One region of the Paenibacillus sp. J31R98 genome, then DNA from elsewhere that is predicted to be linked to it. Evidence: a T-box and tRNA genes for the amino acid it is inferred to sense, from the RefSeq annotation. Region 1 holds a T-box; the other regions hold tRNA genes.

Region 1 (9,772 bases):
GAACCCCTCGCTTTGACTGTATCCTTCCGGATAAAGCGCTGCCGCCTATTCCGGTAATAAGAGCCCGTTAATGACTCTTGATCTATGATATGTGCCCGTACGGCGAATGACACGGTTTGCAGCCTAATTATGCGAAAAAAGGCAAGTTGCTTATACAGCTTGTTACGCTCGTTCATACAATACTGCAGCAAACATTGTAACTGGTAGTTGGAGCTTACGTGCGACTCCGTTAGCAACAAAGTCGCCGGGGAGGGGAAGCCTAATTTGGACAAAACGACAATTCTCCGCCTGTTACACAGCGCGTTATCTGTTGGAGCCGCTAACGTTAAGCGGCGGATCGTCCGTTTCCGGCAGCTTGCCGATTACGAGCAGTTCCACAGCGAGTGGTCGAAAATCGACAGCAACAAGAAGCTGATCCGCCATCTCCCTTCCATTCATGGCTTCTCCCTGCCCATCGCTCAAGATCTGCTCTCTTCCGCCTCCTGCGCCGACATCCGGGTCGAGAACGACCCTCTTCTAACCGTTCATTCTACCGCATTCAAATCCGTATCCCGTGAAAAGGGAATCCCATGGGGCGTGCAGGAGATTAAAGCTCCGCTCGCCTGGAGCATGACGACTGGACACCGCGTTAAAATCGGCGTTATTGATACCGGCGTTGACTTCAGCCATCCCGACTTGAAGCATTCGCTCGGCAGGGGCATCAATCTGCTCAGCCGCGGTACGCTGCCGCATGACGATAACGGACACGGGACCCACATCGCCGGGACGATCGCCGCCGCGAACCAGCTGCACGGCATGATCGGCGTAGCCCCCCGCGCCACTGTCTATCCGGTGAAGGCATTCGATCAGAACGGGAGCGCCTTCGTCTCTGACATTGTACTCGGCATTGATTGGTGCGTGCGCAACAAGATGGATATCGTCAACATGAGCTTCGGCATGAAAACAAGGAGCAAGTCGCTGCTGACTGCCGTTACGAATGCGTATAACGCAGGCGTTATTATTGTTGCCTCTTCCGGCAATGACGGCAAACGCAAGGCAATCGACTACCCAGCCCGTTATCCGCAGACCATTGCCGTCGGCGCGACGAACAGGCTGCGCCGTATTGCGCCGTTCAGCAATCGCGGCACTTATATTGATGTGTATGCGCCAGGCGACAAAATTCTGTCCTCTTGGCTGCGCGGCAAATATCACGAAATGAGCGGCACTTCGATGGCGACCTCGCATGTCAGCGGTGCCATTGCCTTATTACTTGCTCATCGGCCAGGACTGTCACCGGCCGAAATTAAAACGGTCGTGAAACGATCGATGCTGCCTCTAAGAGGCACAAAAGCCCCCCGGATTGCCGGGGAGCTTGATGTGATGCGTATGCTGCAGACCGGGGACAAATGAACAGCGTCCGCGGTTTGTTTTATTTGTGCTGGCGCAATCGCGGTGACACGAAGCGGCACGAAGCGCGAGGTGCGCGAAGGCCGAGGGCGCGTGGCGTTTAAGCGCGAAGCGCGGGTTACATGCGCTCCGGCGCCGATACGCCGACGAGGCGCAGCACGTTCGCGATCGCTGTACGCGTCGCGCCAAGCAGCGCGAAGCGCGCCCCAGTCTGAGCCGCGTCTTCGGTAATGACGCGGTCGGCTCTGTAGTAGCTGTGGAACAGCGACGCGAGCTCGTATACATAGCGGATGAGGCGGTGAGGCGCATATTGCACAGCCGCTTCCGCGATTTCTTGCGGCAGCTCGCCGATTTTGCGAAGCAGGTCGAATTCATGCTCGGTAGTCAGCTTGCTCAGATCTACTTCAGCAAGCGGCAATACCGCGATGCCTTGCTCTTCCGCTTGGCGGAAGATACTGCAAATCCGCGCGTGCGCGTATTGCACATAGAACACCGGATTCTCGTTGGATGTGGAAATCGCGAGATCCATGTCGAAATCGAGGTGGGAATCCATGCTGCGCATCGTGAAGAAGTATCGAATGGCGTCGATGCCGACTTCGTCCATCAAGTCTACCATCGTAACGGCTTTGCCCGTACGCTTCGACATTTTCACTTTCTCGCCGTTCTGGAACAGGCTTACCATCTGCGCGATCAGGACAACTAGCTTCTTCGAATCGTTACCGAGTGCTTCCATCGCTGCTTTCACACGCGGGATGTAGCCGTGGTGATCAGCACCCCAGATGTTGATCATGCGATCGAATCCACGCGCGTACTTGTCGCGGTGATAAGCGATGTCCGGCGTCAAATAGGTGTACGAGCCGTCATTCTTCACGAGCACGCGATTCTTGTCGTCACCGTACTCCATCGTGTTCAGCCAGGTTGCGCCTTCTTCTTCAAATACTTGGCCACGCTCGCGCAGCGCTGCAAGAGCCTGCTCGACTTGACCAGTCTTATACAGCGAAGTCTCGCTGTACCATACGTCAAACGCAACGCGGAAATTACCGAGGTCGCGCTTGATCTTATTGAGCTCACGCTCAAGGCCGTAGTCGCGGAAGAACGTGAAACGCTCTTCATCCGATAGCGACAGCAAGCGGTCGCCTTCGCTAGCGGCAAGCTCTTTCGCGAAGCCGATAATGTCTTCGCCGTGATAGCCGTCTTCCGGCATCGCCGCGTCTTGACCGAGCGCTTGCATGTAGCGCGCTTCAATGGAGTAAGCCAGGTTCGCAACCTGGTTGCCCGCATCGTTAATATAGTACTCTCTCGATACCTCATAGCCGGCAAAATCAAGCACGTTGCAAAGCGCATCGCCCACTGCCGCGCCGCGGGCATGACCAAGGTGAAGGCTGCCCGTCGGGTTCGCGCTGACGAACTCGACTTGTACGCGCTGTCCTGCGCCAGCATCAATGCGGCCATAATCAGCGCCTTGTTCCGACACCTGCGCTACGACCGGATACAGATAGCTGCGGTCCATACGGAAGTTGATGAAGCCCGGTCCGGCGATCTCAGCGCTCTGGATCGACGCCTTCTTCATATCAAGCCCGGCAATGATCGCTTCCGCGATTTGGCGCGGGTTCTTCTTCGCGAGCTTCGTCAGCTGCATCGCTGCGTTCGTTGCCAGGTCGCCGTGCGCCTTATCCTTCGGCACCTCCAGCACGAATACCGGAAGCTCCTCGCGTGCTGCAAGCCCCGCGTTCACGACTGCGTCTGCAATCGCTTCTTTCAGCTGATCGTGCAGCTGTTCAATAACATTCGTTCTCATAAAAAATACAATCCCCCTGATTCATAGATGTGAACATGTCAATGTATGTGGTGACAACTTGTAACAAACTTATTCCATTTCTTCTTCGGCCCGCAGCCGAATCATAAACTCTCCGGTCGGCTCGTCGTCAACGAGCAGCGTGTAATGCCATTCGAGCAGCATCGGCAGCATCGGTACAAGCAGGTCGCCTGTCTCCGGTGTCTCCTGAGGTTGCCGCTGCACCTGCTCCTGCTGCCCGGCAAAATCGCCGAATTGCATCCAGAGCAGCTTCGTCTCTGTTTCCATATGGAAATTCGCATGCGCCGACGTGTAATGGCCCGTGCGGCGGACGCCAGCAACGAATATCTGCTGCGACTCCACGGCACCATTCCGCGACAAGCTCAGCTCGCCGTCGCGCCAGCGAATCATTGTGCGCACCTCCGCGCTCGCGCCGGAAGCACCCTCTACCGTCTCGCCATAGCGAATAAACACGGTGCTGCCTTTGCGAAACCATTCGCCGCTGAATGTGTTATGCTCACGTTCCCCATCAACATCGCTTGTAAGCGTAATGGTTACTTTTGCTCTATCCGTCATGGATCACGGCTCCCATCGCCTAATACTCCTGTCCTCACTATATACAGGAGCATCGCCAATTTCAATGCCCGCCGCACGCGCCGTGTAAGCGGGCGGGACTTAAATCTGAGTAGGTGTCTTGAGACCGAGCAGTGTCAGCCCCGAACGCAAGAGATTCGCAACCGCTGCAGCCAGAAGCAGCTTCGCGGAAGTCTCGTCCTCGTTCTCCGTCAGAATGCGCTCCTGATGATAGAAGCGGTTGAATCGCTTCGACGCATCAAGCAGGAAACGCGCGAGCACGGAAGGCTCGTGCTGGCGAATCGCTTCCGTAATGGCTTCCGGGTAAGCAGCCAGCGCCTTCAAGCATTCCCATGCCGCTGCGCCGGTCAGATGCTGACCGTAACGTCCTCCTGCCGCAATCGCGCCGGACTGGCTAAGCGTCTCCGCTTCCTCAAGCGACAGGCCGCCCTTCTCCAGCAGCTTGAATGCTCTTGCCGCTGTATATTGCACATAAGGGCCGGTCTCCCCTTCGAAGCGCAGCGCTTCATCGAGCGAGAAGTCGACCTCCAGCATGCGGTGATGCTTCAGGTCACCGAAGACGATAGCGCCGATGCCGACTGCTTCCGCTACGTCTTGAGCTCCTTCGAGCTCCGGATTTTTCTCCGAGATAATGGCGAGTGCCTTCGCTACCGCTTCATCGAGCACTTCATCGAGGAAGATGACCTGCCCTTTGCGCGTGGACATTTTGCGTCCGTCGAACTTCATGAGGCCGAAGGGCAGATGCAGGCAGTCATCTGCTACTTCTTCACCCATACGCTTCAATACCGAGAACACTTGGGAGAAATGCAGCTTCTGCTCCGCGCCGACCACATACAGCAGCAGGTCCCCGCCCATCTCTTTCTTCCGGTAGAGCGCCGTTGCGAGATCGCGCGTCGGGTAGATCGTCGTGCCGTCTGTCTTCAATATGAGACATGGCGGCAGCCCTTCTTCGTCGAGGCGCACGACTTGTGCGCCGTCGCTTTCTTCCAGCAGCTGCAGCTCCGTCAGACGTTCGACGACAGCACCCATCTTATCGTTATAGAAGCTCTCACCAAGCGTATAATCAAACTTCACGCCGAGGCGCGCGTAGACGCGGTCGAACTCTTCCATGCTGAAGGAGACAAAATACTGCCAGAGACGATGCGCTTCCTCATCGTCGTTCTCGAGCTTCCAGAACCAGCGGCGAGCTTCATCTTCCAACGTCGCATCGCGCTCCACTTCCTCGTGAAAACGAACGTATAAGCTAAGGCTCTCCTTGATCGGAGCCTCCTTCAACTTCGCTTCATCTCCCCAGCGGCGGTACGCTTCCATCAACTTGCCGAACTGCGTGCCCCAGTCCCCGATATGATTGACGGTGACGACTTCATAGCCGGAGGCACGGTACATCTGAGCAAGCGCATTGCCGATCATCGTCGAGCGCAAATGTCCGACCCCGAACGGCTTCGCTATATTCGGAGAGGATAGATCGATTATGACGCGCTGTCCTGCACCAGCCTGCGACTGGCCGAAATCACTTGCGAGTAAAGGCGAGAGAAGCTTAGGCGCCCATTCTTCACGCTGCAGGAAGAGGTTGAGGTACGGTCCTTTCCCCTCTGCGCGGACCGGCTTCCCGTCTCCATTGATGCGATGCGCAAGCTCTTCCGCAATCGCGGTAGGCGCGCGCTTAAGCGTTCGCGAGAGTGCAAAGCACGGGAACGCGACATCGCCAAGCTCCGGATTCGGCGGCAGCTCCAGCAGCCGAACGATCTCCTCGTGTTCCAAAGCGACATACGACTGCAGCTGTACAGCTGCCCATTGCAATAACAGGCTCATCCGTCGTTTCCTCCCCATTGTGATGCTACAAAAACGCCTTTGCCCACTTTCAGCAGGTAATCACCGTTTTGTGCTGGAACATAAAAAACCCCCGTCTCAATAAAGAGACGGAGGTTGAATTCCGCGGTACCACTCTTCTAGCCTTCCTTCGCGCACGTGCACGACAAGAAGCCTCTCAAGGCACGATAACGGGGTGACCGGATGCGCCTACGGACGCGCTTGTTCATGCAGAAGACTGCCGCCAAGTTCGCGTTTCGGTTCATCTACTCCCGGGTCCGCTTCCCTTACGCCGCTGCACCGGCTTTCACTGTCCCGGCTCGCTGCTAGCACCGAACTGCAAGGTACTGTCCCGATCATCGTATATAACTGTTATTTCCCCTATTATATGCAACCTCGCTGAAATTGCAAGCGGCAAATGATTATCTGAAAATGCTTCTATTTCAAGAACGGTAGAATCACCCGCCATGCTTCAATGCGATCAGCCGTATTGCGCATATGCTTGGTCGGAATGGGGCTCGTTGACGGCAGCTTCAGCATTGCCTTGCCTTCGAAGGTTGGATCGTCGCGAAAATACTTCTTGAACGTATCGTGCGACTTCGTTCCGTTAAATATCAGGCAGCGTATGGTCGGATGTTCCTTCACCAGACCGGGCAAGTCATTCGGCACCTCCGCGCGAATGTTAGCATCGAGGCTGCCTTCGCGTTCGCAGGATGCAATGACATCCCACATGGCAATGCCGTGTGAAGCTGCAAAAGCAAGCCTATCCTCATACGCCTCATCCGGCTCACGACCGAACAAGCCATATAGCACCCGCCACATATGATTGCGCGGATTGCCATAATACTGATTCATTGCGATTGAAGCTTCTCCCGGCATGCTGCCGAGAATGAGTATGGTCGCCCCATCGTTAACGACCGGCGGAAAAGAGTGAACGCGCATCGTCATGGTGATATGCTACCTCCTTCTTCTCCTCCGAGCTTAACCTGTTGCGACCAGCTGATGCAAGCGCTCGGCAAGCTTGTTTAAAGCTGAGGCGAACCTGGCGGCTGACCGCTCAGCTTCTCGAGACGCTGACAAATTTCATGCTGCCATTCGACGTCCTGCACCATGGAGGCGGCAAGCGACAAATTATGCAGATTGGCGAGCTGCCTAATATGCATCGCGTTGACAGCCAGGCAATGCTCGAAATCAGCTTGCTCGTCCCCTGTTAGCTGACGGCGAATTCGAATCGTCCACAGCTCGGCGAGCCGTTCATGAATCGGTAAAATGTTCACGTGCGCCATCCCTCCTAATCATCTACTAGTAACCAGTATGACCAGAAAAGAGAGAGAGTAAAACGCAAAAACAGCGACAAGCCTAAAGAACCTCAAACGGCTCCCACTTCTCAGTCCAATGTTCTTCCGATCGCTGTTGTAGCCTGGATATTTTCCGATTCACTAAGACATTTAGATGTTACTATCCGTCTACAAAGGCGACCGCTACGCTTCTACAGAATCATTGGAACTGCTCCGTTCCCGTTGCACAGAACAAAAGAGAGCAAAAAAGCTGAGAGTGACGAACACCACTCTCAGCTTTGTTTATACAAATTACTTGATGAAACCTAGCAGCATTTCGCGGATGACTTTTGCCGCGACGATCTGGGTTTGTTCCGTTGGGTCGTACGCTGGCGCTACTTCCACAAGGTCGCAGCCGATGATGTTGATGCCTGCCCCTGCAATCGCATGGACCGCGTCGATCAATTCTTTCGAAGTGATGCCGCCAGCTTCTGCTGTACCTGTACCAGGAGCAGCGGAAGGGTCGAGCACGTCGATGTCGATCGTCAGGTAAACGGGACGACCTGCGAGCTCAGGCAGCACTTTTTTCAAAGGCTCGAGCACTTCGAACGGGTGGAAATTGATGTTCTCGCGAGCGAACTGCCATTCTTCACGGGAGCCGGAACGGATACCGAATTGGTAAATGTTCTTGCCGCCGATGAGGCCAGCTGCTTTGCGAAGAGGCGTGGAGTGCGAAAGAGGCTCGCCTTCGTAGCTCTCGCGCAGATCGGCATGAGCGTCAAAGTGGATGATCGCTACATCCGGATACTTCTTGTACACCTCTTGGAAAATCGGCCACGAGCACAGGTGCTCGCCGCCAAGACCAACTGGCATTTTGCCGTCTTCAAGAACGCCTGCAACGAACTCGCCGATAATATCGAGCGAGCGAGCCGCGTTACCGAAAGGCAGAAGCAGGTCCCCTGCATCGAAATATTCGATGTCTTCCAGGCTGCGGTCGAGGTACGGGCTGTACTCTTCAAGGCCGATAGACACTTCGCGGATACGCGGAGGGCCGAAACGGGAGCCTGGGCGGAACGATACGGTAAAGTCCATCGGCATGCCGTAGATAACAGCCTTGGACGTATTATAGTCTTCCGAGCTTAGGATAAAGACGTTGCCGGAATATTTTTGATCGAGTTTCATAGGTCGCGATAGTCTCCTCTTACTTAACCAAGTCTTCTACAAACTTCGGCAGAACGAAAGCTGCTTTGTGCAGACGTGGGGAGTAGTATTTTGTGTCGATCTCAGGAATGCTGGACTCGTCCACTTCAAGCGGATCGTACTTTTTGCTGCCCATTGTGAAGGTCCACAGGCCGCTTGGGTATGTCGGAACGTTCGCCCAGAATACGCGCACGATCGGGAATACTTCTTTCACGTCACGGTTAACGTTCGTGATCAGATCAGGCGTGAACCAAGGGTTGTCCGTCTGAGCAACGAAGATACCGTCTTCCTTGAGCGCATCGTAGATGCCTTGGTAGAAGCCGCGTGTGAACAGGTTTACCGCAGGACCAACCGGCTCAGTGGAGTCAACCATTACAACGTCATATTCATTCTTGTGGTCATGGATGTGCATGAAGCCGTCGTTCACGTGCACTTCAACGCGCGGATCTTCCAGACCGCAAGCGATTTGCGGAAGGTATTTCTTCGAGTATTCAATAACTTTGCCGTCGATATCAACGAGGACTGCTTTCTCAACGTTCGGGTGCTTGAGGATTTCGCGGATTACGCCGCCGTCGCCGCCGCCGACTACGAGAACTTTTTTCGGATTCGGGTGCGTGTACAGTACAGGGTGAGCGACCATTTCGTGATAAACCCACTCGTCCTTGTCTGTAGTCATAACCATGCCGTCGAGCACGAGCATTGTGCCGAACTCTTCTGTTTCGATCATGTCAAGCTGTTGAAATTCCGTTTGCTCGCTAACGTAAGTTTCTTTCACTTTCATTGTAATGCCGTACGTTGGCGTTTGCTTCTCGGTGTACCACAATTCCATCGTGTAATCCCTGCTTTCTTGTATGTAATGGTGCAATTGATCATAAGGTCAAATGTTTCAATCTGTATTATAAGTTAACGAGGGGAAAAAGCAACCTTTTGCCAGATGTGCACAAAAATTTAACAACCCTTGCCTCCATCTGAATAGCGTGCCCCAATGTTTTCCATACTACTAGAAACTAGTGTAAGGATTAACAGGTTAGGAGCGAAACAGATGAAACGATTCGTGTTCAGGCATGGCAGCGGAGGCAGGAAGCTTCGGATACCGGTTCGGATTCAGCTGGAACGTTGGATGCCTTTCTTGAAGCGGCTGCAGAGATGGCTGCTTTATACGGGAGGGGCGCTGCTGCTCTTGTTCGTAGCGGCTTTCTGCTTCCTCTATTATTTGCGAGTGCAGGCGCTGCCTGCTTCGGCGATCAGTCAAACGTCACAAATGCTGGATGCGCAGGGCCACGTCATCGACACCTTCCATGCCGGCGAGAACCGGCAATCGGTTCCTTTGAAAGAAATCTCGCCCTACCTTCTTGAGGCGACGCTCGCGATAGAGGATCAACGTTTTTATGACCATTTAGGCTTTGATTTGAAAGGAATGGCTCGTGCCGCTTTCGTGAATGTGGAGCATCTATCGCGGAAGCAAGGGGCGAGCACGTTGACGCAGCAGCTTGCTCGCAATCTGTATTTGACGCATGAGCGAACTTGGTCTCGGAAGCTGAAAGAAGCGATGTATACCATTCAACTGGAGATGCATTATTCCAAGGATGAGATATTGGCGCTCTACTTGAATGAAATCTACTACGGCCACGGAGCTTATGGCGCAGAAGCGGCATCCGAGCTGTACTACGGCAAACACGCTTCCGAGCTGACTTTGGCTGAGAGCGCGATG
Region 2 (9,772 bases), 210 kb from region 1:
TCCCGTCGTCATAACCGCACACTCGCATAAGGAAAGGCAGGCGAAGCTTAATCCATGACAAAAGTTAAAGGGTCTGCGGACAAGAACCTGAGCAATGTCGTCGAAGACCTGGATAAAAATCCGGTCAATAGCCATCATGCCCAACAGCTGCAGCAGGATACGAACGATCGCCGTCATCAGGATGATCTGAATCACGATCAGCCGTCAGATTTATTCCACTCGCGCAGTTAATGAATTTCTAATAAAGAGGTGTTATTCCGTATGGGCGGCAAGTCCAAGAGCGTTCCTGTATCTAACCCGGATGAGCAACGTGCCAAGGCACGTACGAATAATAATGATTCGAATCAGCCGGTAGCCCACTCGGGCTCGAAGAAAACGAAACAGGCCAATCATGTGAGCCATAATAACCCGCAAGGGTAAGCATCATTTGAGTTTAAGTTTGAGTTTGAAGCCCTCTGAGATGGAGCTAGGTCCATCGTCAGGGGGCTTTTTTGGCGTGGGGCTAAGGAACTGAAGATGAGAGAGCCAGCATTTAATTCTTCCGATTGGTCCGAGGATCAGGTAAAATGAAAGGTGCTCGCTAAATGGCGAGTTCGTTTCGTTAAAGGGGGAGTTATTCATAATGAAGTTCGTTAAGGTCAGTATAATTCTGATGTTCGTTGCAGTATTAGCCGTCTTAAGCGGATGCAGCGGCTCCAAATCATCGAAAGAAACGATGCTGAGTGCAATAGCTAACAATCAAGATATCAAAAGCATGACATATAAGGGAAAAATGACGCTGGATGAACTGTCACTGTCTCAAACAGCTGTCTCGGATGGCAAAATGCCGTCTCTAGCGCCTATGATACTTTCGATGCTAAGCGGTGCAGTCATTAATATCCATGGCGCGGTTCAGAAGTCGCCGGAGCGCGCGGAGCTGGTAATGGATATGACGCTTGGCAGCGGTGATGTGAAGCTGAATATATCACTCCCGATGATTATTACAACTGATAAGGTATGGATCAAAGTGCCGCAAATTCCGGGTTATCCGATGCTTGATGCGATCTCGGGCAAGTTCGTGGAGATTGATGCGAAGAAATTAGAGCAGGAGCAGGGCGTTGGTGATCTTGCCGCAACATCGAACATCGGTCAAGATATACTCAAAGCGCTGCTGGATAGTCTGGATGAGAAGACGTTCTTCTCCGAGCCGAAGGCTGCGGATATTAGCGGGCTTCCGGAAGGTCAGAAGGCTGACAAGTTCGTGCGTTTCTCTGTCGATGAGTCGAATAAGGACGCTGCCCTGACAGCAGTAATGGAGAAGTCAGCGCCGCAGATCATTGATATTCTGCTGAGCAATGAGACGTACATGAAGGCCCTTCAATTGAAGAAGGAACAGCTGGAGGCGGCGAAGAAAGAGCTCTCTGGCGGCGATACGGGCAAAATGAAGGAAGCCGTTGATACGTTCAAGAAGAGCCTGAAGATCGGACAGCTCGAAGTCATCGGCGGCATCAAGGACGATTACATGACGTATGAAGGATTGAATGTGAAGCTCGAGTCGACCGACCCAGCTGCAGGCGGGCTCAAGCTAGGTATGCATTACGAGATGTCGATCTCGGATATTAACAAAGATGTGAAGTTCGAATACGAGCTGCCGAAGGATGCGATCCCCGTCGAACAGCTGCAGGGAATGCTCGGACTGCCGAGCGGTTCCTAAATATAAAGAAGAAGCGTCCGCTCCGCGATGGAGGGACGCTTCTTTTCATTACATCAGCAGGAGCAGGCGATTAGAATTTGAAGCTTGCCGCTGATTTGGTCAAGTTGTTCGCTAAGCTGTGCAGTGCTTGAGAATTGGCTGCCGTCTCCTGGGAGCCTGCAGAAGCTTCCTCGCTAAAAGCGGCAATGCCTTCAATGGAGTGGAGCACATCTTTGGTCTGGATCGACTGCTGCTCGCTTGCAGAGGCGATATCGGCAACCTGCTTGGTCATTTCGTTGATTTTGCGCGTGATGGTCTGGAACGATTGTTCGGTGCGCTTGGAGTATTCCATGGCGCTCGTCGCCGCTTGTACGCTTTCCGTGCTGTAAATCTGCATATCGTGAATGATGCGGGTAATTTGCATCGCAGCTTCGCTGCTGCGCTCAGCTAGTCTGCGTACTTCGTCTGCTACAACGGAGAAGCCTCGGCCTTGCTCGCCCGCACGGGCTGCTTCGATGGCTGCATTGAGCGCGAGCAGGTTGGTCTGCTGCGCGATTTCGTCGATGACCTCGATTATCTCGCCAATTCGCATGGAGGCGTCTTGCAACGTCGTCATTTTGCTGCTTAGGGCACTCATGCTGTCGATGGAGAGCTGCACAACCTGGCTGCTCTCATCGGAAATTTGCTTCGTATCCATACAAAGATGCGAGGTATTCTCCGCATTGCGTGCGACAAGATCAATAGCAGCCGCCTGCTGCATAAGCAGCTCATTCATCTCCAGCGTGGAGCGGGCTTGCTCGCTGCTTCCTCTTGCAATCTCTTCCGTACTTTGCGAAATATCTTTGGACGCGTTGGAGACGGAAGCGGCGCTTTCTTTCATATGGATGATGACTGTCCGCAGGCTGGCAACCATATCGTTAAAGGACTTGGTGAAGGCGCCGATCTCATCCCGAGGCGAATAATCGCTCGTGACGGAGAGATCTCCACTCGCGATAGAGCGCGAGAGCTTCTCCAGATTCGTCAGCGCGCTGACGGTCGAGATGCAGAAGGCGACGGCAAGATAGAGCGCCAGTGCCAGCACAGCAGCGATGATTATAATTGCTTGATAGAGCTGTGAAGTGAAGCTGTCGACACGATCTTGCAGCAATTGGTCGAGGACTGGGGTTGCTTGATCAGTTAGTTTGAAGATGGAAGCGATTGCCTCTTTAGAAATATCTGTGTAGTCGCTCGTAGCAATCGATAGCTTCGGTTGTCCTTCATTGCTCAGAAGCTGCTCGTTGAATTGCTTTTCCAATTGCTGAATAAGGTTAACAGTCTCCGCCAGCTGATTGCTAAGGAGCGGCTTGATTGCCGGATTATTGTTAAAAGCGGTCTGAAGATTGGATTGTGCGGCGTCCATATTATATTGCAGCAATGTCATGTAGCGCAGCAGCTGTGTGCGAGCATCTAAGGAGAGTTGGTTGCTGCGACCTGCTTCCTCGGCAATTGCACTGGAGAAGCTGAGCAAGTTCGAGACCATAGGGAGCTTCACCTGCGTGATGTCCATAATATAGTAGCTGTCGAGATCAGGATCTAGGATCAAATTCGAATTGTTGGCGACAAGCTCTGTTAGCTTGAGCAGATCTTCAACAAACGTTAAATGGTTATGATATTGGGGGTCGGTGGCGCTTGATTGCAGCACGGTGCTTTTATACGATTGCCATTCGGATTTGATGTGGCTCCAAGCTTCGCTCGTGCGGAGTGCCTTGCCCAGATCAGCGTCGAGCTTGTCTTGTTCAGCGATAGCAGTGTCCATCTGCTGTTGCAAGCCTGTAATTGCCTGGGATGCTGTAGCGTCACCATGGGTGCTGCGGTATGTATCGGTCTGTTCGCGCAGCTCCTCAGCCGTGCGCAGCAGCTTGGAAACACCGGCATTATACTGGCTGCCGAGCAGCTCTTGCTTGCCGAAATGAATGCCGACATTCTTCGAGGAAATGTAGAAGTACATAAGAAATACGATGGGAATCACGAGGACAATGCCAATCAACATAAACTTCTTCGCATAATTCTGTCGGTCCAGCAGCTTGATGGCTAGAGAGAAGAAAGGCATTTTCATAGGTGGCACGTTCCCTTCGCAAATGTAAGAAAATCTAACAACTTATTTCGACAAAATTTGCTAAAATCCTTCTTTTTGTGAGTCGTTGTGCCTAAAATAAAAAGAACCGCGCCAATGAACGCGGTTCTTCGATGTAAGGTTAGCTCCGCTGATGCAGTGCTTGCCATTCGCTCAAATAGGGGACGTAGCCAAGCTCGCGTGGCTCATCTGGAAGCCAGGCGATGAATTCGAGCTCGTTGCCATCCGGATCGTTGAAGTAAACCGCTGCAGCAGGCATCCACGTGTGGACAATCGGCTCGACCGGCTCACGGCCAAGCGTTGGAATGGGGGATAACCCTTTGGCGCGCAGCCATTCGATGGACGTCTCCAACTGCGTTAGATCCGTACCGAATGCAAAATGTCTTCTGCGGACTTCAGTGCCCGCCGGCACTTCCCATACGCCAAGCAGCTGCCGATCTTTGCCGATATAGAAGAAAGCGACGCGGCGCTCCTCAATGACAAGGGACAATTCTAAGCCGAGGTCCTTGTAGAATGCGATGGAAGCCTGCAGATCTTGCACTTGAATATGGGTTTCGTACAGATTTTGAATCATCACCTTGGAACATCCTCCCACTCGGAGATTATGGCTAAGATCTGATGATCTTCCCATTGGCCATTAATATTTACGCCTTTTACTTCGATGCCTTCTTTATGAAAGCCTGCTTTCTCAAGCACTCGCATAGAGCCGATATTGCTTAACATGACACCGGCTTCAATGCGATGCAGCTTTAATTCATTGAACGCGAATGCGACGGTCAGGGAGACGGCCTCCGTCGTTAATCCTCTACCGTTATATTGCTCATCTAATTGATAACCAATCATGGCCCTCTGCAGCGGCCCTCGGTAGATATGATTCAGAGATACGCTGCCAACGAGCGCGTCGTTCTCGTTCAGGAAGATGCCGAAGCTATACTTCTTATCCTCACCGCGTTGTTTGATGGATTCGCTAATATACTTGCGTTTCGTATCAATGGTGTAGAAGTCATCTGGAAAAATAGGTGAGTACTTCTGAAATAACTCGCTGTTTCGCACCTCTAGATCGAGTAAGGCTTCCGCATCTGCATCCTCAAAGAAGCGGATATATACATGGTTTTCCGTCATGCGCATGTCTATTTTACCTCCGTAAAAATACAAAAAACCTTGCCACCACAAGGTTTGTAATCAAAATGGCGCGCCCGATACGATTCGAACGTACGACCTGCAGTTTAGGAAACTGTCGCTCTATCCTGCTGAGCTACGGGCGCGCGGTAAGGATAATAATAGCATGATTGGCGCAAATGGTGCAACGTTTCCATGTGGATATCGTGGGGATGATGTGGGTAGATGGGCGCCAATAAGATATCCACATCTTAATAACTGCCACAAGGTCGAAAGACCTACCCGATTCTTGATAAAATGTGAATAAAGGACTGAATAGGGCTGTTTTGTGCAGAGTGTTGTCGAAAGTTTAAGCGCATACATTGATATATTGTCGACAAGGTATTACAAACAGATTGGAGCTCAACGTTTATAATAATAGAGTACTTATTAAACTTCCTTAAACAATTAGTCATCCACGATTGCAGCACACTTCCTTGCCCCTTTATCCAATTGAATGTGATAGGAGCTGTCTCATAGCCGCCATGAATGACAAAATGATTCTTCTACATGAGCTGCAGGTGCTTCGAATGAAGTTGTTTGAAATAGCAGAAGCCCGCGGAAGTCTAACCGACCCTGAAGTCATCGCCATAAGTGAAGCTGCTGACGAAGTCATTGTGACGCTGCAACAGCTCCATAAGGAAGAACAGGCGAAATATAATACTAGGTGCGCCCTCGCAATCGACGGAAGAATTGAGTCAGCAGCTGTGCGCACTCTTGCTGTAGAAGGCCTCCGAGCAGCTCCGTTTCGTGATTAAAGCGAGGCTCCTGCAGGAGATTCATCAACGTTCCGGCACAGCCTGCCTTTGGGTCGGTTGTGCCGTAGACGACTTTTTGAATACGCCCCTGCACCAGCGCACCTGCACACATCGGACACGGTTCCAGCGTCACGTAGAGCGTGCATCCGAGCAAGCGCCATGCACCGAGGTGCTGGCTTGCCTCCCGAATCGCAATCATCTCCGCATGCGCGGTCGGATCCAGATTCGTCTCCCTCAGATTGTACCCTCGGCCAATTATCTCACCGTCTTTCACGATCACAGCGCCAATCGGCACTTCTCCAATCGCTTCTGCCTTCCGTGCTTCGGCAATCGCCTCTTGCATCCACTTATAATCTTCCCCGCGAAAATAATCCGTTTCTGTGGTTATCATCTAATCAAGCCTCCAGTGCCAATAAGTCCGGTTATATGCAGCTGCGACATGAATCGACTGTCGAATTGTGCCGCGAACAAATATTCGTTGTTAACAGGTTGTGTATAGATTTGTGGATAAGTCCGGTTTACTCACAGTTCTGTGCACATGTTGTTCAAAAGCCCTGTGAATATGGGGAGAAACCTGTGCACAAGTAATGGCATAACCATGATGCGTTAGGGTGTAACTTCAAGTTTCTCGTTAATATTGGTGCTGCAGATTGCTTTCATTTTATGACAATTATGATAAAATCCAAGTAAGATGTCCACAAGCTGCATCAAAGGGTGTGTCGCATATTGTCGGTGAAGACGAAGCTGTCCATTATGATCTCATTGCTTGTATTTATCATGCTTACACTGAATGTAATTTTGAGTGAATATTCGACACGCGTCAATTTACGATCCGACGTAGAGGCGAATATGAAGTCCGTTAGTCAGCAAATTGCAGTGAATGTCATGCAAAATTCACGGGAACATACATTTATACATACGATGCTGACGGAGAAATTGAGGGCGGTTTCGCAAGAGGCGGCGAAGCAGCTTCCGCAATCCTCGCAACTCGTTACGGATCAGCAATTATCCCATTTAGCCCTAACGCTTGGTGTTACGCGAATATCCACGATGATCCTGCATGGATCGAATTATATCACCAATCATTCATCAGAGCCCTCAGAGATCGGGCTGGAGCGGGATTTTCAACAGTTCATCCTCTCTAGCAATACATTCTGGACGCCGCCCTATGTCGCATCACTCGATGATAAAGAATTGATGGGAGAAGACAGCTATTTTGCTGAGAGCGGACGCAATTATATCATTCATTGTTATATGCAGAGCGACGAGCTCAGCGATTATAAGGAAATTGCGCATACGACATCATTTTTGACGGAAATGAAAACAGGCAACCCTACGATTCTCGAAGTGACGGGGTTTGAACCGGCTGCATTTGCGAAGATACCGGATTCGCAGGCACCGGATTACGTCAACAGCTTCGATGCGATGGGCAATTCCATTGCATTCGGCAGTTATGGATACCGAGAAATCGAGCAAGATAAGAAGAGTGTGCAGGAAGCGTTGAAGGGCAAGCCCGTATTCCGTTATACAAGTATGAACAACCGATCGGTCATCAAGAGTTTTGTTATGGTCAAGGAACCGATGCCTTATGTCATTGGGCTCGTATTCGATAAGAGACCGATGCTCGAGTTGATGGCAGAGCAGCGCAATAATCAGATTATGATCTCCGCTCTGCTGCTTGTGTTTGTCATCTTCTGCAGCTATTGGCTCGCGGGACTTCTTTTCCGACCGGTAAGCTCCATTCTATGGAAAATAAACGAAGTGTCGTTCGGCCGGTTCGACAATTCAATCGAAGTACGGCGCAAGGATGAACTGGGGCAGCTGGCGCAGCGGGTGAATGCAATGTCGAAGAACCTTGGCATCTACATGACGAAGCTGAAGATGGCGTTCGAAGAGAACCGGTCAATGAAAGAATACTTGGAATCATTCATTAATCATACAACCGATGCCATTCACGTTGTGGACCTGGAAGGGCGAACGACGCAAGTAAACCGTGCTTTCGAGCAGTTGTTCGGCTATGAAGCGGAAACGGCACTCGGTCAGGTGCTGCCGCTCGTACCGGAGCATTTGATCGAGGAAGAGCAGACGTACATGGAGCAGCTGCGAAGTGGCAAGACGCTGACAGCGCGCGAAACGCATCGAGTAACGAGCAGCGGCGAGTGGATCGCGGTTAGCGAAACGACGTCGCCGATACACGACAAGCATGGCGAGATTCGCGGAATTGCGAGCATTACGCGGGATATGACGAGCCGCAACAAGATGGAGGAGCTGCTCCGCAGATCAGAGAAGCTGACGACCGTTGGCCAGCTTGCAGCAGGCGTCGCGCACGAAATTCGCAATCCGCTGACGACGCTTCGCGGATTTCTGCAGCTGCAGCTCGAGACGTCTAAGCTGAACACGAGGCATGTCGATCTCATGCTGTCAGAGATTGACCGGATCAATCTCATTGTCGGGGAATTTCTCATATTGGCGAAGCCGCAAGCGGCCAGGTTCGAAGAGAAGGATGTCCGTTTCATTCTCGGCGATGTCATCTCGCTTCTGGATAGCCAGGCGCATCTGTGCAATATTGAATTTCTGACTTCATTCGAGCAAACGGCGTGCATTATCTCCTGTGAGGAGAACCAACTGAAGCAAGTATTTATTAATGTTCTTAAGAATGCAATCGAAGCGATGCCGGCAGGCGGAGAGATTACGATTGAGGTCAGACACGAAGAGCCGAATCACCTCAAAGTAGCGATCACGGATGGAGGAATCGGCATTCCGGAGGAGCGTATTCCAATGCTCGGCAACCCGTTCTATACGGATAAAGATATGGGAACGGGACTTGGCATCATGGTCAGTCAGCGGATTATCCAGAGCCATCATGGCACGCTCGAAATTCAGAGTAAGGTTGGGGTCGGTACGAAGGTCATGATCACGCTCCCTATACTGAAACAATAGCAGCAGGATCCTGTACAAAACATACCTAGGAGTGAACGGACATGAGTGAAGCAAGCCGCGGCTACCGCGCGCTGGTGCTAGGTGCTACAGGACTGGTCGGCTCAGCGCTGCTGGAGCAGCTGCTCGCTGACTCGAAGTGTACGGCAGTGACGATTCTGGTGCGCAGGCCGCTGCGTCCGTCACCGGATAGGCAAGCCTACGGCAGCAAGCTGACCGTTCTTACCGCTGACCTTGATCGGATGGAAGAAGCGCTCACGGGCGTGGAGGCCGATACGGTGTTCTGCACGCTTGGCACCACGATTAAGAAGGCCGGCTCACAGGAGGCATTTCGCGTGGTCGATCTGGATTACCCTGTCCGGCTTGGGGAGTGGGCGAAGGCGCAAGGCGCATCCAAGTATATTGTGGTCTCTGCGATGGGCGCGAATGCGTCGTCTTCGATCTTCTACAATCGGGTCAAAGGTGAAATGGAAGCTCGGCTCACGGAGATGGGCTTGCCGGAGCTGCATATCGTTCGTCCATCGCTGCTGCTAGGGAAGCGGGAGGAGTTCCGCCTAGGCGAGAAGGCGGCGATACTGCTTAGTCCGCTCATGAAGCTGCTGATGGTCGGGCGGCTGCGTGGGTATCGTCCCGTTCAGGCTGCAGCTGTGGCGGCATTCATGGTGAAATGCGCCCATGCAGGGCGGCCGGGCACGGGCGGACGCCCGAGCACGCAGATATATGAGAATGGAGCAATAACTGCTACAATAATAGAGGAATAAGGACAGTGCGGGGTGAACAAGTCAGTTGAGAATTAACAAGTTTATTAGTGAAACCGGCTATTGCTCAAGACGTGAGGCGGACAAGCTGGTCGAATCCGGCCGCGTATCTATAAACGGAGTAACTGCAGAGCTCGGCAGCCAGGCAGAGCTTAGCGATGATGTTCGTGTCGATGGCCACCGGATTGGTGAGCAGCGGTCTCACGTTTACATCGCGCTCAACAAGCCTGTGGGCATAACGAGCACGACTGAATCGCATGTAGAAGGCAATATTGTCGATTACATCGGGCATCAGGAGCGGATTTTCCCCATTGGACGATTGGACAAAGACTCGGAAGGACTCATTCTGCTAACCAATGACGGAGATATTGTAAAC
Region 3 (9,772 bases), on a different contig from region 1:
GATGCGACGGACGGCGTGCTCGTTCAGCGTTACAAGGAGAGCCGTCGTCTGCACCCGCTGGCGGCGGAAGGTCTTCCGCTTGAAGGCATTAAGCTGGAGCGGCGGTTGCTCGAAGACTTGAAGGGCTGGGCGACACAGGTTATTGATACCAGCAGCTTGAAGCCGGCGCAGCTCAAGGAACGAATTATAGCCCGTTTCACCAACTCCGATGTGAGCAAAATATCCGTTAATGTCATTTCATTCGGGTTTAAATACGGCATTCCAATTGATGCCGATTTGATTTATGATGTTAGATTCCTGCCTAATCCGCATTATATTGATCATCTTAGGCCGAATACGGGGCAAGACGCTGAAGTATACGAGTATGTCATGAAATGGCCGGAGACGCAGACCTTTCTGACAAAGCTGCTTGATATGCTCCAGTTCCTTATTCCGCTGTATCACAAGGAAGGCAAGAGCCAGGTTGTTATTGGCATTGGCTGCACCGGGGGCAAACACCGTTCGGTTGCGATTGCCGAATATTTAGGCCGTATCCTGGGAAGCAGCGATACGGAGCATGTTCGTGTCAGCCATCGAGATTCAGAGCGTGATCGGAGCTGAGGCGTAAATGACAGAACGTCGTAAGGAACAATTGCCCCGTATCGTCGTCATTGGCGGCGGTACGGGTCTTTCCGTCATGTTGCGCGGATTGAAGGAGAAGCCACTCGATATCACAGCCATTGTTACAGTGGCGGATGACGGTGGCAGCTCCGGCATTCTGCGTAATGAACTGCAGATGCCGCCTCCGGGCGATATTCGCAACGTGCTCATCGCACTTGCGGATGTGGAGCCGCTGCTGTCAGACATGCTGCAATATCGGTTTAACTCAGGCACAGGTCTTGCAGGCCACAGCTTGGGCAACTTGATGCTTGCAGCGATGACGGACATCTCGGGTGATTTCGTCTCTGGCGTACGTATGCTGAGCAAAGTATTGGCGGTACGCGGGCGTGTGCTCCCGGCTGCTGGGGAAGCGATTGTGCTCAAAGCAGAAACGGAAGACGGAATGATTATTACCGGAGAATCGAACATTCCCAAGGCAGGCAAAGCAATCAAGCGGGTCTTCATTGAGCCGCCCGATGTGGAGCCGCTGGAGGAAGCGGTGGAAGCCATCAAACAGGCTGACGCCATTCTCATTGGACCAGGTAGCTTATACACCAGCATTATTCCGAATTTGCTCGTGCCGAAGCTGGCGGAGAGCATCGTGGATTCGAATGCGGTCAAGATGTTCGTCTGCAACGTGATGACACAGCCAGGCGAAACGGACAATTATTCGGTCGGCGATCATCTAGCCGCTGTGCATGCGCATATTGGACATCATCTGTTCGACTATGTCATCGTCAACGATGGCGAGATACCGGAGCAGGTGCAGATGAAATATGCTGAACGTGGTGCGAAGGCGGTCCATCTCGATTTAGAAGAAGTGAAACGGCGCGGCTATGAAGTCATTGCCGACCGGCTCGTGCTGTTCCGAACGTATCTGCGTCATGATGCGGTGCGGCTCAGCCATCATATTTATCAGCTTGTGGAAAACTGGATGGAACGAAAGAGGTGAGTTACATTGTCTTTTGCGGGACAAACCAAAAAAGAATTGACGCTCATCGAAGCGGATCCGTGCTGTGAGAAAGCGGAACTATCGGCGCTCATCCGAATGAACGGTTCGGTATCGCTGTCTAGCCGTAAAGTCATCCTCGATATCTCCACCGAGAATGCCGCGATTGCACGTCGAATCTATTCGCTCATCAAGAAGCAGTTTGCCGTTCATACGGAGCTGCTCGTGCGCAAGAAGATGAGACTGAAGAAGAACAACGTCTATATCGTACGGATTCCGACAAAGGTGCAGGAAATATTGGCTGATCTCAAGATCGTTTCCGAAGGCTTTATGTTCAATCAAGGCATCGACAAAGAGATCATTCGCAAGTCCTGCTGCAAACGCTCGTATTTGCGCGGCGCGTTTCTAGCTGGCGGTTCGGTCAACAATCCGGAAGGGTCGTCTTATCACCTTGAAATTGCGACCATGTATGAAGAACACTGTCAGTCACTTGTAGAGCTGGCGAACAAGTTCGATTTGAATGCCCGCTGTATCGAGCGCAAGAAGGGGTTCATCTTCTACATGAAAGAGGGCGAGAAGATTATCGAGCTCCTCAGCATCATCGGCGCGCATCAAGCATTGTTCAAGTTCGAGGATGTCCGCATCATGCGGGATATGCGCAACTCCGTGAACCGGATTGTCAACTGCGAGACGGCCAATCTGAACAAGACGATTGGCGCGGCAGTACGGCAGATTGATAATATTAAGCTGCTCGATCGGGAAGTGGGCCTCAATTCCTTGCCAGATAAGCTTCGGGAAGTCGCGCAAGTTCGGCTTACGCATCCTGATTTGAATCTGACGGAAGTCGGCGAAATGCTTAGCGGTAAAGTGAGCAAGTCCGGTGTGAACCACCGATTGCGCAAAATCGATGAGCTTGCCGAAAAAATAAGGAACGCTGTAGCGGAAGGCTAGTGTAGACTTAATTAAAGTGTTATAATGGTGAGTAAGTGTAAACGGCTGTTGCCGTCTATTGGCGGTCAAAGCTTACGTTTCGCGAAAGACATTATAGAAATTCATACAGATGCAGTATATAAATTCTATAATGTAATAAACGACGTTAGTAAATGTCTCAATCGTTGGATTGAATTTCGTATAGGGGGTAAGGTTTCCATGACAAGACACCCGGTTGTCGTTCGACTGAAGACGGGTCTTCATGCAAGACCAGCCGCACTTTTTGTTCAGGAAGCGAACAAGTTTTCTTCTGAGGTGTTCGTAGAGAAGGATGATAAAAAAGTGAATGCTAAATCGATTATGGGCATTATGAGCCTCGCAATCAGTTCCGGTACTGAGGTTACAATTAGTGCAGAAGGTTCGGACGCCGATCAGGCTGTAACCGCTTTAGTCAATTTGGTAAGCAAGGAAGAGTTAGAGAACCAATAAGATCGGCTGCGATCACATGAAGAAGCTCCCTTGCGGGGGTTTTTTCTTTTTTCGGAACAATTTTCCGTTCAGCCCGCAACAAACATTCAGCTCGCAGCGTCTGAATAGACAGAATCGCATTTAAGAAGAAAAGGGGCTGCGAGAATCATGATGTGGAATCGGAAATGGGTGCTTGTGCCTGTGTTGGCACTGGCAGTAGGAGTTGGAACGGTGTTTGGAGCAGCGGGACACAATGGCAATGAAGTGTATGCAGTAGACAACGCAGCAATTGTACAGAAGAGCACGATTACGGTAGCGGGTACAGGCAAGCTGCAGGTTACACCTGACGTTGCTTATGTAAACGTTGCCGTGGAGACGCGTGCAACAGCGGCGAAGGATGCGCAAGCGCAGAACGCGAATCAGTTTGCCGGCTTAAAGAAAGTGCTGTTCACAACGTACAAGATGGCAGAGAAAGATGTGAAGACGACAGGCTTCTACGTTCAACCGGAATATACCTACGACCAGAAGACAGGCGAAAGCAAAGTCAAAGGTTATGTAGCGACGCACAGCGTTCAAATTACGACGCGTAATCTGGATGGCATCGGCCAGCTGCTGGATGCACTGTCTACATCGGGCGCTAACCGTGTAGATGGCGTTCAGTTCGATACGGAGAAACAAGACCAGTACGAGCTTGGGGCGCTGGATAAAGCAATGGCGAATGCGAGAGCGAAGGCAGATACGCTTGCGAAGGCAGCAGGCAAGCAAGTGAAGGAAGTTATCTCGATCTCGCAAAACAATGTGAATTCCGGCCCGATCTACTACGGTCAAGGCGGAATGGCGTCGGCAGACAGCGCGATGTCGAACGCAAAAGCGCCAACGAGTGTAGAAACAGGCGTTATTAATGTCTCGACCGACATTACTGTCGTGTATGAGATGCAATAAGCGGATATGAAACAGAAAAGGCAGGCCATTCTCCTTAAGGAGAGCGGCCTGCCTTTATTAAGTTGAATTACGCTTATGCCAGCGTCTTGTGTTCGTTGTTGGTCGTCAAGCCTCGCTGCTCGATGGCATGTTCAATAAGGGCAATGAATTCTTCGGACAAGCGCATTGCAATGGCTTCGTGGTAGACTTCAATCAGATGGGTATCGCTAAGCGGTCGCAGCAGGAGTGACTTGTCCTGTATCGGCAAGAATAGATTCTGTGTATCTCCAGCAGTCGAATGTGCAAAGCCCGGCTCATAGGCAGGTGTGTACTGTGCGTATGCGCTTACCGCATCGCCTGACCGAATAAAATTTCGCACGCTTGCGAATGGATTCGTAAGTTTCATGCGTGTGCAACTCCGATATTATAGATTTCCAAAGCATAGCCTAAGGGACGGTGGATATGGAATCATTTAGTACATAGTAACATGATTTTTAGAGCCAGTCCGCACCGATTCAGCGCGTTAAATGACTGTTGACATAACTACTAATTTATGATAATTAATAGCAATTGCATCAACGAATGTAATGAAATTAACGGACTTAATGAACGTAATGAACCTAATGAATAAAGCAAAGAGCGAACTTCCCTGGTGAGGGAAGTTCGCTCTTTCACATGGTACATCATTAAGTTGGTTAGACTTTCTGGATTACATCTTCTCAATTACTTTATCAACGAGGCCGTATGCAGCAGCTTCAGCAGCTGACATGAAGTAATCGCGGTCTGTATCGCGCTCGATCTTCTCAAGCGGCTGACCTGTGTTCGCGGATAGAATTCCGTTCAGCGTATCGCGAGTCTTCAAGATATGCTTCGCGCGAATCTCGATATCGCTTGCTTGGCCTTGCGCACCGCCGAGCGGTTGATGAATCATCACTTCGCTGTTAGGCAGTGCATAACGCTTGCCTTTGGCGCCTGCCGCGAGCAGGAACGCGCCCATCGAAGCGGCCATACCGACACAGATCGTCGACACTTGCGGTTTAATGAAGTGCATTGTATCAAAAATAGCGAGACCAGCGGATACCGAACCGCCAGGGCTGTTAATGTAAAGTGAGATGTCCTTGTCCGGATCATCGGCTGCTAGGAACAACAGCTGTGCGATAATGGAGTTTGCGACCATATCGTTGACCGGTGTGCCGAGGAAAACAATTCGATCCTTCAGCAAACGGGAGTAGATGTCGTAAGCACGTTCGCCGCGGTTGTTCTGTTCAATAACCATTGGTACGAAATTCATCATTTCCATCGTAAGACCTCCTTAGGGAACATGGATTAAAATTGGTGAGCTGTGTATTCATCATAACGGATAGATCAGGAAAAGTCAAAGATGGTCAGAGTGGCGCAAAAGTCAGTCAATTTCGCGAGGAAACAAGGTTACTTTGCTGCAGAATTGGAGATGCTGTATGAGGTGCAGGGCAGGGCGTACGTGCAAGTACAATGCAAGAAGGACCCTCCGATTATCGGAAGGTCCTTTGTTATGAAAGCATATGTTGCGTATTTGTAAATGGCGCGCCCGCGAGGAATTGAACCTCGATCTCAGGCTCCGGAGGCCTACGTCATATCCATTGGACCACGGGCGCGAATTGTGACAGCGAAGATAAGTATATGTGATTGCACATAGAAATGCAAGTGCTTGCAGGAAATTAAATTTTCAGAAATCGTCACAGTAAACGTTTTCACCGGGCAAAGTGATCTTGCCCCTGCCTGAAGTTTGGAGTACAATAAACGTGGGACTTAAAAAGTGCAGCCGGGACATAACGCGTCCACGTACTTGTCCCCGTGAATCGCGCTCTACTCGTAACAGGAGTTGATGTTGAAGGATGCAATCTCTCATCGAAATACAGCAGCAACTTCTGCCGGACTTGCTCGTTGTGATGAGAAAACGGTACCTCATACTCCGCCAGGTAATGCTCTCGGATATGATCGGCCGGCGCACATTAGCAGCATCATTGGATATGACAGAGCGTGTGCTCCGAGCGGAGACCGATTTCTTGAAAGCCCAAGGGCTTCTTATGATTGATACGGCAGGCATGCGCATCAGCGAAGCCGGGAAGCGACTGCTGGAGGATATGGAGCCGTTCTACAAAGCGATGTTTGGCTTGTCGGAGCTGGAAGAGCGAATCCGCCATTATTTTGGGCTGAAACAAGTTGTTATTGTCTCCGGCGATTCCGATTCATCCCCGCATACGAAGCGGGAGCTTGGCAAAGCCGGCTGTGCCGTGCTAAGTAAGGCGATGAAGCAGAATGACGTCATAGCTGTAACAGGCGGCTCGACGATGGCGCAGGTTGCGAATCAGCTGACGACACAAACGCCGTTCAAGGGTAATTGGTTCGTACCGGCTAGAGGCGGACTTGGCGAAAGCCTTGATTATCAAGCGAACACCATCGCCTCGACAATGGCGAAACGAACCGGCGCACAGTACCGAATGCTCCATGTACCGGACCATCTAGGCGAGGATGCTTATACATCCTTGATGCAAGAACCGAACGTGAGGGAGATTGTGGAAGTGATCCGCAGTAGCCGCATCGTCATACACGGGATCGGGGACGCTATGGTTATGGCGCGGCGCAGACGCGTAGACGCTACTGTAGTGGAAGCCATGCATGCGGAAGGCGCGCTTGCGGAATCGTTCGGCTACTATTTCGATAGAAATGGTGCCGTTGTTCACAAGATGCTAACCGCTGGCCTCAGACTTGAGGATATTATGGCAACAGAAGTCGTCATCGCTATCGCAGGCGGCCGCAGCAAAGGCGAAGCTATCGCAGCGGTCATGCATTTCGGGAACGACGATGTGCTCGTCACGGATGAAGCTGCAGCGCTTGAGATTGCTGCAATCATCGACAAGGAACAACAAGAAGCGAAGTGAATCACAAGCAAGTGATCTTGACGAAAGCGGCTTGCTTCAAGCGGCTGATACTCGTCTTGAGATAAATGAAATTATGTCTAGGAGGAATTTACAATGGTAAAAGTTGGTATTAACGGATTTGGTCGTATCGGTCGTAACGTGTTCCGCGCAGCTCTGAATAACCCGAATGTTGAAGTGGTGGCTGTTAACGATTTGACAGACACAAACACACTGGCTCACCTGCTGAAGTACGACACGACTCACGGTCAACTGGACGGTACAGTTGAAGCAAAAGAAGGCGCGCTGATCGTGAACGGCCGCGAAATCAAAGTTTTTGCTGAACGCAACCCAGAGAACCTTCCTTGGGCATCTGTAGGCGCTGAAATCGTTGTTGAATCCACTGGTATTTTCACAGCGAAAGAAAAAGCTGAGCTTCACTTGAAAGGCGGCGCGAAGAAAGTTATCATCTCCGCACCAGCTTCCAATGAAGACATCACAATCGTTATGGGCGTTAACGAAGACAAATACGATGCAGCAGCTCACACTGTTATCTCCAATGCATCTTGTACGACGAACTGCCTAGCTCCATTCGCAAAAGTTCTTAACGACAAATTCGGTATCGTTAAAGGTATGATGACTACAATTCACTCGTACACTAACGACCAATCCGTTCTTGACGTTCCACATAAAGACCTGCGCCGTGCTCGTGCTGCTGCAGAAAACATCATTCCTTCTTCGACAGGCGCTGCTAAAGCAGTATCCCTTGTACTGCCTGAGCTGAAAGGCAAATTGAACGGTATGGCTATGCGTGTTCCTACACCTAACGTTTCTGTAACTGACCTGGTTGCTGAACTGAAAGTGAACGTAACCGTTGAAGAAGTTAACGCAGCTCTGAAAGACGCTGCTAACACTTCCCTTAAAGGCATCTTGAACTACTCCGATGAGCCGCTTGTATCGAGCGACTACAATGGTGACCCAGCTTCCTCCACAATCGACGCACTGTCGACTATGGTTGTTGAAGGCAACATGGTAAAAGTAATTTCCTGGTACGACAACGAGTGGGGCTACTCCAACCGTGTAGTTGACCTGGCTGCTTACATCGCATCCAAAGGCCTGTAAGACATAGATAAGACCCTTACTAAACGTGAAGGAGCTGCTTGCTGCAGCTCCTTCTCGATAGTTTTCGGGACACTATAGCATCATCTAAACCTATAAATATAAACCTGCAGCGGGACTGTGGGATGGATAGCAAGTGGAGAATTTTTAATATACTTAGACCTTTATCCTGGGATGAACGGATTAGCAGCATTCATCTTAGTGAACTTAGGTACCCCGGGAGGATTTCTACTTATGAACAAGAAGAGTGTACGTGACGTTGAAGTAGCCGGCAAACGCGTATTTGTCCGCGTAGATTTTAACGTGCCAATGGAAAACGGTGCAATTACCGATGATACACGGATCCGCGAAACACTTCCAACCATTAAGTATTTGATCGAGAACGGCGCGAAAGTTATTTTGGCGAGCCACCTGGGACGTCCAAAAGGTCAAGTTGTTGAGAGCATGCGTCTGACAGAAGCTGGCGTGCGTCTGTCCCAATTGCTCGGCAAGCCTGTTGTAAAAACCGACGAAGCGATCGGAGACTCCGTGAAGGCGCAAGTAGCTGCTCTGCAAGAGGGCGACGTGCTTCTTCTGGAGAACGTGCGGTTCTACGAAGGCGAAGAGAAGAACGATCCGGAACTGGCGAAAGCTTTTGCCGAGCTGGCTGATCTGTTCGTCAACGATGCATTCGGTGCAGCTCACCGTGCACATGCATCCACAGAGGGCATTGCTCACCACCTGCCGGCTGTTTCAGGCCTCTTGATGGAGAAGGAGCTTGACGTGCTTGGTCGTGCGCTGCTGAAGCCAGAGCGTCCATTCACAGCAATCGTCGGCGGTTCCAAAGTTAAAGACAAGATCGACGTTATCAACAAAATGATCGAAATCGCAGACAACATCATCATCGGTGGCGGTCTGTCCTATACATTCTTCAAAGCGCAAGGCCACGAAATCGGCCAATCGCTGTGCGACAACTCCAAGCTGGATCTGGCACTCGAGTTCATCGAGAAAGCGAAGTCCCTTGGCAAGCAATTCCTGCTGCCGGTTGATATCGTTGTAACAGACGAATTCAGCGCGAAAGCAAACACGAATATCGTTGACGTTGACGGCATCCCTGCTGACTGGGAAGGCATCGACATCGGACCGAAGACTCGTGAAATCTATGCAAATGTGATCAAAGAATCTAAATTGGTTGTTTGGAACGGACCAATGGGCGTATTCGAGATCGAGCCGTTCTCCCATGGCACACGTGCTGTAGCACAAGCTTGCGCAGAGACTTCCGCTTACACCGTAATCGGCGGCGGCGACTCGGCTGCAGCTGCTGAGAAATTCGGCCTCGCTGACAAGATGGACCACATCTCCACTGGTGGCGGCGCATCGCTTGAATTTATGGAAGGCAAAGCGCTCCCGGGCGTTGTTGCACTGAACGATAAGTAAGATCGTAAGACAAGTTAAAGGTTAAGGAGCGATATCGACATGCGTACACCGATTATTGCAGGCAACTGGAAAATGTTCAAAACGGTTTCGGAAGCGACTGCTTTCTTCTCTGAAGTAAAAGGTAAAGCAGAAGTAAGCGGCGTAGAAGCGGTTATCTGCGCACCATTTACGACACTGCCAGCGCTTGTAGAAGCGGCACAAGGCACAAGCATCGCAATTGGCGCACAGAACCTTCACTTCGAAGACAACGGTGCATTCACAGGCGAAATCAGCGGCGTTATGCTGAAGGACCTGGGCGTGAAATATGTGATTATCGGCCACTCGGAGCGCCGCGCATATTTTGCAGAAACGGATGAAATCGTAAATAAGAAAGTGCAAGCAGCGTTCAAGCACGGTCTTACACCAATCGTATGTGTTGGCGAGAAGCTCGAAG

What was found. The T-box of region 1 lies ahead of argS (arginine--tRNA ligase). A T-box ahead of a tRNA ligase gene usually reads a tRNA of that ligase, here a tRNA-Arg.
Region 2: it has a tRNA-Arg gene. The T-box ahead of argS (arginine--tRNA ligase) is inferred to sense a tRNA for this amino acid. The anticodon was not compared.
Region 3: it has a tRNA-Arg gene. The T-box ahead of argS (arginine--tRNA ligase) is inferred to sense a tRNA for this amino acid. The anticodon was not compared.

The regions. Positions count from the first base shown of each region.
Region 1 is NZ_JBWDNO010000010.1:15,172-24,943, forward strand. Features, by position in the region: gene AC0YNX_RS26970 (S8 family peptidase) at 265-1,389, shown strand; gene argS (arginine--tRNA ligase) at 1,505-3,184, opposite strand; gene AC0YNX_RS26980 (YwiB family protein) at 3,254-3,757, opposite strand; gene argS (arginine--tRNA ligase) at 3,857-5,581, opposite strand; T-box leader at 5,688-5,953, opposite strand; gene AC0YNX_RS26990 (DNA-deoxyinosine glycosylase) at 6,023-6,532, opposite strand; gene AC0YNX_RS26995 (DUF7667 family protein) at 6,610-6,861, opposite strand; gene speB (agmatinase) at 7,174-8,043, opposite strand; gene speE (polyamine aminopropyltransferase) at 8,063-8,890, opposite strand; gene AC0YNX_RS27010 (transglycosylase domain-containing protein) at 9,104-9,772, shown strand, end outside.
Region 2 is NZ_JBWDNO010000010.1:227,124-236,895, reverse strand. Features, by position in the region: gene AC0YNX_RS28015 (hypothetical protein) at 55-231, shown strand; gene AC0YNX_RS28010 (small acid-soluble spore protein P) at 262-420, shown strand; gene AC0YNX_RS28005 (hypothetical protein) at 623-1,693, shown strand; gene AC0YNX_RS28000 (methyl-accepting chemotaxis protein) at 1,764-3,767, opposite strand; gene AC0YNX_RS27995 (VOC family protein) at 3,907-4,359, opposite strand; gene AC0YNX_RS27990 (GNAT family N-acetyltransferase) at 4,359-4,913, opposite strand; tRNA gene AC0YNX_RS27985 (tRNA-Arg) at 4,974-5,050, opposite strand; gene AC0YNX_RS27980 (Spo0E family sporulation regulatory protein-aspartic acid phosphatase) at 5,429-5,701, shown strand; gene tadA (tRNA adenosine(34) deaminase TadA) at 5,607-6,092, opposite strand; gene AC0YNX_RS27970 (PAS domain S-box protein) at 6,434-8,641, shown strand; gene AC0YNX_RS27965 (NAD(P)H-binding protein) at 8,683-9,399, shown strand; gene rluF (23S rRNA pseudouridine(2604) synthase RluF) at 9,425-9,772, shown strand, end outside.
Region 3 is NZ_JBWDNO010000003.1:606,701-616,472, reverse strand. Features, by position in the region: gene rapZ (RNase adapter RapZ) at 1-600, shown strand, start outside; gene AC0YNX_RS16335 (gluconeogenesis factor YvcK family protein) at 608-1,591, shown strand; gene whiA (DNA-binding protein WhiA) at 1,598-2,539, shown strand; gene AC0YNX_RS16325 (HPr family phosphocarrier protein) at 2,738-3,007, shown strand; gene AC0YNX_RS16320 (SIMPL domain-containing protein) at 3,155-3,928, shown strand; gene sda (sporulation histidine kinase inhibitor Sda) at 4,002-4,313, opposite strand; gene clpP (ATP-dependent Clp endopeptidase proteolytic subunit ClpP) at 4,617-5,198, opposite strand; tRNA gene AC0YNX_RS16305 (tRNA-Arg) at 5,467-5,541, opposite strand; gene AC0YNX_RS16300 (sugar-binding transcriptional regulator) at 5,782-6,828, shown strand; gene gap (type I glyceraldehyde-3-phosphate dehydrogenase) at 6,922-7,926, shown strand; gene AC0YNX_RS16290 (phosphoglycerate kinase) at 8,158-9,339, shown strand; gene tpiA (triose-phosphate isomerase) at 9,379-9,772, shown strand, end outside.